Regions from separate parts of the Clostridium sp. TJA032 genome, predicted to be linked through region 1. Evidence: predicted binding sites of a transcription regulator. Region 1 holds the regulator's gene; the other holds the start of a gene.

Region 1 (5,468 bases):
AGTATCACCATCTATAGCTTGTCTTCCTGCAAATATTATGTCATAATCTAATTTCTTTAATGCTCCTGCTAAAGCCTTTGATGTAGCTAATGTATCTGCTCCTGCAAAAGCTCTATCAGTTATAAGAATTGCTTTATCTGCTCCCATACATAAAGCTTCTCTTAAAGCTAATTTAGCTTGAGGTGGTCCCATACTTAAAACAGTTACTTCTGCTCCATTATTATCCTTTAATTGTAAGGCAGCTTCTAAAGCGTGCTTATCTTCTGGGTTTATTATTGATGGAACTCCATCTCTTATAAGAGTTCCTGTTTTTGGATCTATTTTAACAGCTGTTGTATCTGGTACTTGTTTTAAACAAACTACTATTTTCATCTCAAAGCCCTCCTAAATTATCTTAATATGCTTCCTGCAATAACCATTTTTTGAACTTCTGAAGTTCCTTCGTATATTTCAGTTATTTTAGCATCTCTCATCATTCTTTCAACTGGGTATTCCTTAGTATATCCGTATCCACCAAATAATTGAACTGCCTTAGTTGTAACATCCATGGCTACTTCTGCAGCAAATAACTTAGCTCTTGCAGCATCTACTGAATAAGGTTTACCTTCTTCTTTTAAACAAGCTGCCTTATATACTAAAAATCTTGCAGCTTCTATTTTAGTATCCATTTCTGCTACCATCCATTGAAGTCCTTGGAATGCTGATAATGATCTACCAAATTGTTTTCTTTCTTTCATGTATGCAACTGCTTCTTCTAAAGCACCTTCTGCTATACCTAAGGCTTGAGCAGCAATACCTATTCTACCACCATCTAAAGTCTTCATAGCTATTCCAAATCCCTTTCCTTCTCTTCCAACTAAGTTTTCCTTTGGAACTACACAGTTTTCCATAATTAACTCAGTTGTTGATGAAGCTCTTATACCCATTTTTTCTTCTAATTTACCAATTGAAAAGCCTGGAAAATTCTTTTCAACTATAAATGCAGAAATACCTCTTGTTCCTTGACTTTTATCTGTCATGGCAAAGATTATAAAAGTATCTGCAACTCCTCCATTAGTTATAAAAATCTTACTTCCATTTAAAATATAGTTATCGCCATCTAATGTAGCAGTAGTTTGTTGACCAGCTGCATCAGTTCCTGCTCCTGGCTCAGTTAATCCAAAAGCTCCTAACTTTTCCCCTTTTGCAAGTGGAATTAAATATTTTTCTTTTTGTGCTTGTGTTCCAAATTGTTCTATTAAAGAAGCACATAAAGAAGTATGGGCTGAAACTATAACCCCTGTAGTAGCACAAACCTTTGATAATTCTTCAACAGCTAAAATATAAGATAAAGTATCTCCACCTGCGCCACCAAACTCTTTACTAAAAGGTATGCCCATCATTCCTAATTTGGCCATTTTTTTAACATTTTCCATTGGAAATCTTTCTGTTACATCTATTTCAGCCGCTATAGGTTTAACTTCATTTTGAGCAAATTCTTTAACCATTTGCTTAACTAATTCTTGTTCTCTTGTTAATTGAAAGTTCATTTTAATTACCCTCCTTAAATCCATACAACCATTTTAAAAATTATTTATTTTTAAAAGTTTTTTCTCTTCTCTCTAAAAAAGCACTCATTCCTTCTTTTTGGTCTTCTGTAGAGAAACATTTTCCGAAATCTCCAGCTTCTATAGCTACAGCTGAATCTATATCAACTTGAATACCTCTATTAATTGCATCTTTACATAACTTAACAGCTATTGGTGCATTATTAGCTATTTTTTTTGCTAAAGTCATTGCTTCCTCCATTAATTTTTCTGGTTCAACAACTTTATCTACTAACCCAATTCTTAAAGCTTCATCAGCTTTTATAATATCTCCTGTATAAATAAGTTCTTTAGCTTTGCCTTGTCCAACTATTCTTGGTAATCTTTGAGTTCCACCAAAACCTGGTGTTATACCTAAACCAACTTCTGGTTGAGCAAATTTAGCTTTTGAAGAAGCTATTCTTATATCACAAGACATAGAAATTTCACATCCACCACCTAAAGCAAAACCATTAATTGCTGCAATGACAGGCTTGTCTAAATTCTCTAATCTTCTAAATACCTTATTTCCTAATAATCCAAATTCTTTACCCTCTTCTTCATTTAAGTCTTTCATTTCTGCTATATCAGCACCTGCAACAAAAGCTTTATCTCCAGCGCCTGTTAAAATAACAACATACAAATCATCATCTTTTTCTATATTTTCTATAGCAGTATTTAAATCTTTTAGTGTCTCTGAGTTTAGTGCATTTAATGCTTTAGGTCTGTTAATTGTTAAAACTCCGATGTTTCCTTGCTTTTCAAAGATTACATTATTTAATTCCATTTTATTTCCTCCCTCATATACCATAGCGGATATACGGTTGTAAATGACTTTTAAAGTAATTTATAACAATATAACCATTATTATCCTAAACTTTCACATAATTAATTGTTAATTTTGTAACAAGCAAAGGCAAAAAAATAATTGAAGTACCCTGTACTTCAATTAAATTATAAAACTTAATAGTAAATTTTTCAATATATTTTTTTGAAAATCTAATACTAATTTTCCATTTTAAACAAATTTTTATAAAATAAATCCAATTTATTTTACGTCATTATGATTTAAAAGATACACTAAAGTCATCATACTTTCGCTTAAATGTACATTCTCAACTTTTACATTTTTAGGAACATTTAAGTCTAAAGGCGCAAAGTTCCATATACCTTTTATTCCACCTTCAACTAAGTCATTACATACCTTTTGTGCATTAGTTCTAGGAACACAAATTATTCCTATTTCTATATCATTTTCTTTCACGAAATCTTTTAAATTTTCAACATCCTGTATCTCAATATCTCTTATTTTTATGCCAAACATTCTTGGATTAGCATCAAAAATACCTTTTAATTTAAAGCCTAATTTATTAAAACTATTGTAATTTGCAATAGCCTGACCTATATTTCCCGCACCGATTATAACTGTATTATAATCTCTATTAAGGCCTAAAATATTTCCTATGTTATTATATAACTCCTTAACATTATAACCATAACCTTGTTGACCAAAATCACCAAAGCAGTTAAGGTCTTGTCTTATTTGAGAAGCTGTAAATCCTATTTTTTCACTTAATTCTTTTGAAGATATTCTATCAACATCATTTTCCATAAGCTCTTGTAAATATCTATGGTATTTAGGCAATCTTTTTACTACAGCCATAGATATGCCTTTTTTCTTTTCCATTTAAATAGCACCTCTTTCTAAAATTTTTATTTTTTTAAAAAGCAATTACTTTTTAGACTATATTCTAAAATCTAATGATAAAATTACAAAATTAACCTTATAAAATATTATCATACCCTAAAAAGTTTGTCTATATTTTAACATTCTTTTGGTTTTACTATGAAAAATATATGTATTTTTGTGTATTCTTTACAAATATTAGAAATTTTTATTTTCTTAATTAATATTATTAAAACTATGTAATCTATAACATATCTATACTTATCTAATAAATTTCTACAAAAAAAATAAGGCTTGCGTGGCTAAAACCCTACGTGCACACAAGCCTATTTAAACATTTCATAATGTTTAATATAAAAGTTTAAGGGAATTATTTACAATCTATACCCTATGCCTGAAAGTATTCTTACCATATTAAGATAGCAAAAAATTTAACCATTGTCAACAACATTAGACAAATTTCACGCTTATAAATTTTTACTCTTTAATATTCTACTTGAATTTAAAACAGCTATTAATGTTACACCTACATCTCCAAATACAGCTTCCCACATATTAGCCATTCCTAAAGCACCAAATATTAAAATTATAACCTTAATACCTAAAGCAAAAATTATATTTTGCCATACAATTGCATTTGTTCTTTTAGCTATTTTTATTGCCTTTATTATCTTACTTGGCTTATCATCCATTATAACTACATCTGCTGCTTCTATAGCTGCATCAGAACCAACACCACCCATAGCTATTCCTATATCAGCCCTAGCTAAAACAGGTGCATCATTTATTCCATCACCAACAAAGGCAATCTTTTTTCCTTTACTTTTATCTTTAAAAATATGTTCTAACTTTTCAACTTTATTTTGAGGAAGTAAACTGCAATAAGCTTTATCAATTCCTAGTTCTTTAGCTACACTATCTCCAACTTTTTCATTATCTCCAGTTAACATTATAGTTTGCTTTACTCCTATTTGCTTCAATCCACTTATAGCTTCTTTAGAATCATCCTTTACTTCATCTGAAATAACTATATATCCTAACTCAGTTTTTTCATTTGCTAAGTAAACAACAGTTCCTATTTCATCTATTTTAGATATTTTTATATTAAACATATCCATTAATTTTGAATTACCAGCTAAAAAGATATCATTGTTAATTTTAACCTTTATTCCTTTACCTGAAATCTCTTCATAATCTGAAATTAAAGATTTATCAACTTTTTCTTTTAGCTCACTAACTATAGACTTAGCAATAGGATGATTTGAATAATACTCTGCATAAGCTCCTAACTTTAATAATTCTTCATCCTTTAAATTGCTTGTACTTTGTACTTTATGAACCTTAAAAGTACCTTTTGTTAAAGTTCCTGTCTTATCAAAAACTATACTCTCTACATTATTTAAAGCTTCTAAGTAATTACTACCCTTTATTAATATACCATTTTTAGATGCTAAACCTATTCCAGCAAAATAACCAAGTGGTATAGATACAACTAATGCACAAGGGCAAGAAACAACTAAAAATATTAAAGCTCTTGAAATCCAAGGAGAAAAACTTTCTCCCATAACTAAAGGAGGTATTATGGCAAGAGCTAAAGCTGAAAATACTACAACTGGTGTATAATATCTTGCAAACTTCGTTATAAATTTCTCTGTTGGTGATTTTTTATTACCTGCATTTTCAACTAAATCTAATATCTTAGAAACTGTAGATTCACCAAAACTTTTTGTTACTTTTATTTTTAATAATCCACTTTTATTTATAGAACCTGCTAAAACTTCATCTTTTTTATCAACTTCCTTTGGAAGTGATTCTCCTGTTAAAGCTGAAACATCAAGAGTTCCTTCTCCTTCTAACACAATACCATCTAGAGGAATTTTTTCACCTGCTCTTACAATTATTGTTGAACCAACACTTACTTTATCTGGTGAAACTTTTTTCTCTTCTCCATTTTCACCTATTAAATTTGCAAAATCTGGTCTTATATTCATTAAATCAGATATAGATTTTCTTGATTTATTTACTGCATAATCTTGGAATAGTTCTCCTACTTCATAAAATAACATTACTGCTACACCCTCTGGGAACTCACCTATGGCAAAAGCCCCAATTGTAGCTATAGACATCAAGAAGTTTTCATCAAAAACTTGTCCTTTTAAAATGTTTTTACATGCTCTTAAAAGAACCTCTCCACCAGCTATAATATAAGCAATACC
Region 2 (4,669 bases), on a different contig from region 1:
TTTTATTTCAAGTTCGCGAAGAGTAAGGGCTAAATTAATTCTATCTTCTATACTTTCACCAAGACCTATTATTCCACCAGAACAAACCTCTAAGCCAACTTCTTTAGCATTTTTTATAGTCTTTATTCTTTCTTCATATGTATGACTTTTACATATATTCTCAAAATACTCTTTAGAAGTCTCTAAATTATGATGATATCTTTTAACTTTAGCTTCCTTTAATCTTTTTAAAGCTTCTCTATTTATTATTCCATGAGATGCACAAAGCTTTATATTAACATCATTATTTAACCTTAAATAATAATCTAAAACTTTTTCAAAGTCTTTTCCATAAAGCCCTCTTCCAGAAGTAACTATAGAAAATCTATAAACTCCTTCATTACAGTTTTCCTTAGCTATACTTTTTATTTTTTCATAGGATAAAAGAGGATAAACTTCTATTTTGCTATTGTTATTATTAGATTGAGCACAAAAAGCACAATCTTCATTACAACCTCCACTTTTACCATTTATTATAGAACACAACTCAACAGTATCTCCACATAATTCTTTTCTAATATTATTAGCCTCTTTAAGCAGTAAATCTAAATCACTATAAAAAAGTTTTATTGCCTCCTCCTTAGTTAATTTTATATTATTTATAGCTTTATTCTTCATTTTTAAAATAAAACTCATAAAATCCTCTCCCAATCTTTAAATATATCCTAAAGCCTTAAGTCTCACATATAACTTAGAGCCAACTAAAGCAACTATAAATGTTAATAACAAATCGCTAGGTAAAAATGAAATTGCACCAATGCTTATAGCTGAAATAACACTCATAGTACTTCCTAAATAAAAATTATATATTAAATACATATAAGATACTCCAAATAAATAAACTACTAAAAGCCCTAAAACTCCTGCAAAAAATAGATTCTTAGTATTTACAACCTTTAATTTTTCTCTTATCTTTCCTATAACATAAGCTGCAAATATGAAACCAATTAAATATCCAAAGGTAGGTTTAAGTATATAAGAAGGTCCACCTCCCTGCGTAAAAATAGGGATTCCTAAAAGCCCAACTAAAACATATACTATTTGTGCTAGTGCTCCTCTTTTAGCTCCAAGTAATATTGCACCTAAGGCACAGAAAAAATATTGCAAAGTAAATGGTACTATAGGAATTGGTATTTTTATAAAAGCTCCTATAGCTGTAAGTGCTGCAAAAATAGGTATAAGAGTTAAATCTCTTGTTTTAATACGCATAAATTAGTTCTTCTCCTTTTATAAATATTAAGTAAATATTTTTTAAATTTACAAATATTATAATATAGTATGAAACCCTTATTGTCAACCAATTAATTATTTAAGGTTTACAATAAGGATATTAAAAGAACCTATATGAAAATTTTTAATCACATAGGCTCTTAAGATAATTCTTTAATTGTTATTATTATTGTTATTATTATTGTTATTATTGTTATTACTATTATTATTGTTAGTATTAGTAGTATTTTCAGAGTTATCCTCAGGTTTATCTTGTATATTTTCTTGATTTTCTAAATCATCTTGATTTTTACCAGTCTTTATAATTATATTTCCATTTTCATCATAAGTTATTCCATCTTTAACCTTCTCACTAGCTGAACTAAACATATTTACTATAAAGTCTTTTATATCTCCTAAAATATTTTTTATACCATTTAAAGCCTTTTCTATAATACCACTTTCTTCTAAATGTCTACCTGTTTCTTCTAAAACCTTATTTAACTTTTCATTCATGTCCTTTAAAGACTCTTTCATAGAAGCATAATTATAATCTAAATCATTTATTTTTGACATAAATTTTATTGTCTGCTCCTGTTGTCCTTGAGTTAATATTATATTGTAATTATTAGTAACATTATTTACTATTTTCCCTATTTCCTCATCGTTTTTAGGTTTATCTTTTATTACATCTGTCTTAATATCATTTACAACTACAGCGGCCTCATCTTTTCCTAAGGTTTCTCCATCTTTAGTTTTAGCATCACTTAAATTGTTAGTTAATGATATTTCTTCTCTTGCAGCTTCCTTTTTTGGCAAAGCTAATTCCTCTCCAGAGGCATCTTCAAAACCCTTTAATATTCCTGCTAAAGCTGCTGTTCCTGTAACTTTAAAAGGTGCATCAGCCTTTACATCAGCATTATTTACTCCTGAAGTAAGAAGTGCATTTGCAAGCATACTCCCTGTTACTTCTGTTAAGTTATTTGTAATTACATTTATTCCACCTTTATCCTTAACAACTACATAAGAACTAGAGATTGATTGACTACTTTTAGGTATTGGTTTGCTAGTATCTAAACCTAACTGTTCTCTTATATCTTGATTTGTTACATTTATTATTTTAACTTGATTTTCTTTTACTCCAAAAGCTTTTAACATCTCTGCTCTTTCTGCCTCTGTTAAATTAGCTCCTAAAGTAACTACTGCTTCGCTTTTTTGCTCCTTTGCAAAAATTTCAGTGCTAAAGCCAATTGTTAATGTACTAATCAAAGCACCACATATAAATTTTATAAACCTTTTTCTTTTAGCCATATAAATTTATTGAAAATAGATTAAAATCTCTTTTCAAACTCCCTCCCTATTTTTAATTTTATTTTAATTTTTTAAATTAAATTTTATTAAATTTAACTCTATGTTTTAAAATTATATCACTTTATAAAATATTAAAAATTAAAATTTAATTACTTTAATATTTCATAAAAACTCTAATAAACAAAACCTAGTATAACTTTATATTATACTAGGTTTTATTTATCTATATTACTTTATATTTATCTTTTATACTTAAAATAGTCCTAATTCTGTGTTATGTTCTTCTTTAAAAACAACTCTACCCCTTTTTGTATATCCTCTACTGTAATTTTATTTATTGTACTTGAATCAAAACCTTCATCACAAAGTCTAACACTTTGCACTCTTATTAAATTATCTAAAAACTGCTTTATCATAAGTCCATTTTTAAGAGCTAATTCTCCAAATTTCTTTTGCATATCCCCAATAGAGTTTTCTAAAGTTTTTTTAACTTCCTCTTCTAAAGTAAAGCCCTTTTTAACTAAAGTACTTAAAGCAATATCATATAATTCTTTTTCATTATAATTGCCAAAGTCAATCCAAAGAGGAAATCTATAATTTAACCCCTCATTACTTAAAATAAGCTCCTTCATTTTTCCTCTTATTCCACCTAAGACAATTATTATTCTATTACTATTGCTATCTATAAATTTTATAAGGTCTGATACAATCTCATTATATCTTTCTTCTCCATAGAAAGTATTCCACTTATCTATATAAAGCACTTTCCCAGTATGCCTATTTAATATATCTTCTACTTTCATACCTGAGTTAATCATAGCCATAAATTCATACTTATCTATTTGAACTATATTTTTAGCCTTAATTATTCCCATGCTATATAACATTTCTGAATATATATTTAAAACAGTCTTTTTCCCTGTTCCACTCTCACCTGTAAATACCATATTCATATACTTATTTAAATCAACTTTAAAACCAAGCTTCTTTCTTTTTTCTCTTATTTTCATTAGTTTATATTGTCCTCTTAGAAAATCCTTAAGTTCCTCATTACCTATTAAATCATTTAATCTCTTTTCTAAGTCAAAGTGATTATCATATTTTATTGCATTCATAGCTTTTATATCTTTTGTATTTATAAGATTCATTTCATAAACACTTATATCACTTTCTGCAATTCTAATACTTTGATTTCTTATAAGTTGTTCTACATAATTTCTTACCATTCTTCCATTTCCAGATTGAGCATCTGAATTTTCATATATATCAACAAAATTTTTCTTAAGCTCTGAATAGGCATTTTTAGAAAGCTTAAAACCTTTAGATTCTATTAATTTTATTGCCATCTCTAAAAGTTCATTAGGATTATAGTCTTCAAATTTAGTCCAAAGAGGAAATCTTGACCTTAAACCTATATTAACATCAAAAAAGTTTTCCATTTCCTCCTCATATCCTGCTAAGATAACTATTACCTCTCCTGCATAATCCTCTATTAATTTTAAAAGTGTTTCTATAGCTTCCCTTCCTATAGAATCATTAGCTAAAGTATAAGCTTCATCTATAAATAAAACACCACCTATAGCTTCTTTAAATTTTTCCTCTGTTTTCTTTGAAGTTTCTCCTTGAATCTCTGAGACAAAACTTGACCTATCAGTTTCAATTAACTGTCCAATTTTTAAAAGACCCATACTATTTAACATTTCAGCTACTAATCTAGCTATACTAGTTTTTCCTGTTCCAGGATTCCCTGCAAAAACCATATTTAAATTTTGTTCTATCTTTGTGTTTACTCCAACAGATTTTCTTTTTTCTTGAGCTATAATAAGTTTATACTGACTTCTTAAAAAGTCCTTAACTTCATCAAGGCCTATTATTTCTTTTAATTTTTCTTCTAAATTAAATTTTGCACTTACCTTAAAGTTAAAATTATCTTTCTCTAAAAGGTCAATAGCTCTTTCCTTATTTACTAAATATTTTTTAGAGGCATCCATTATAGCATTTTCTACAATATTTCTAACAAATCTTGCATTCCCTAAATCACTTTTGCCTACCATTTGATTTTTAGAAAATAATTCAATAAGCCCTGCCTTTGCATTTTTTGCAATTCTAT

Evidence for each region. Region 1 encodes Rex, which represses fermentation and respiration genes when NADH is low (regulators of the CRP and FNR family bind a similar motif). Its sites were predicted from a motif close to ATTGTTAANNNNTTAACAAT; they were not measured.
Region 2: a site for Rex is predicted at 2,679-2,698, ahead of AC4FRL_RS03890 (DUF1002 domain-containing protein). Genes of this name have one in related genera too.

The regions. Positions count from the first base shown of each region.
Region 1 is NZ_JBZEFB010000003.1:41,091-46,558, forward strand. It holds gene AC4FRL_RS08470 (electron transfer flavoprotein subunit beta) at 1-372, opposite strand, end outside; gene AC4FRL_RS08475 (acyl-CoA dehydrogenase) at 390-1,529, opposite strand; gene AC4FRL_RS08480 (short-chain-enoyl-CoA hydratase) at 1,570-2,352, opposite strand; gene AC4FRL_RS08485 (redox-sensing transcriptional repressor Rex) at 2,614-3,252, opposite strand; gene AC4FRL_RS08490 (heavy metal translocating P-type ATPase) at 3,720-5,468, opposite strand, start outside.
Region 2 is NZ_JBZEFB010000001.1:853,657-858,325, forward strand. It holds gene bioB (biotin synthase BioB) at 1-675, opposite strand, end outside; gene AC4FRL_RS03885 (biotin transporter BioY) at 694-1,248, opposite strand; gene AC4FRL_RS03890 (DUF1002 domain-containing protein) at 1,423-2,517, opposite strand; gene AC4FRL_RS03895 (AAA family ATPase) at 2,823-4,669, opposite strand, start outside.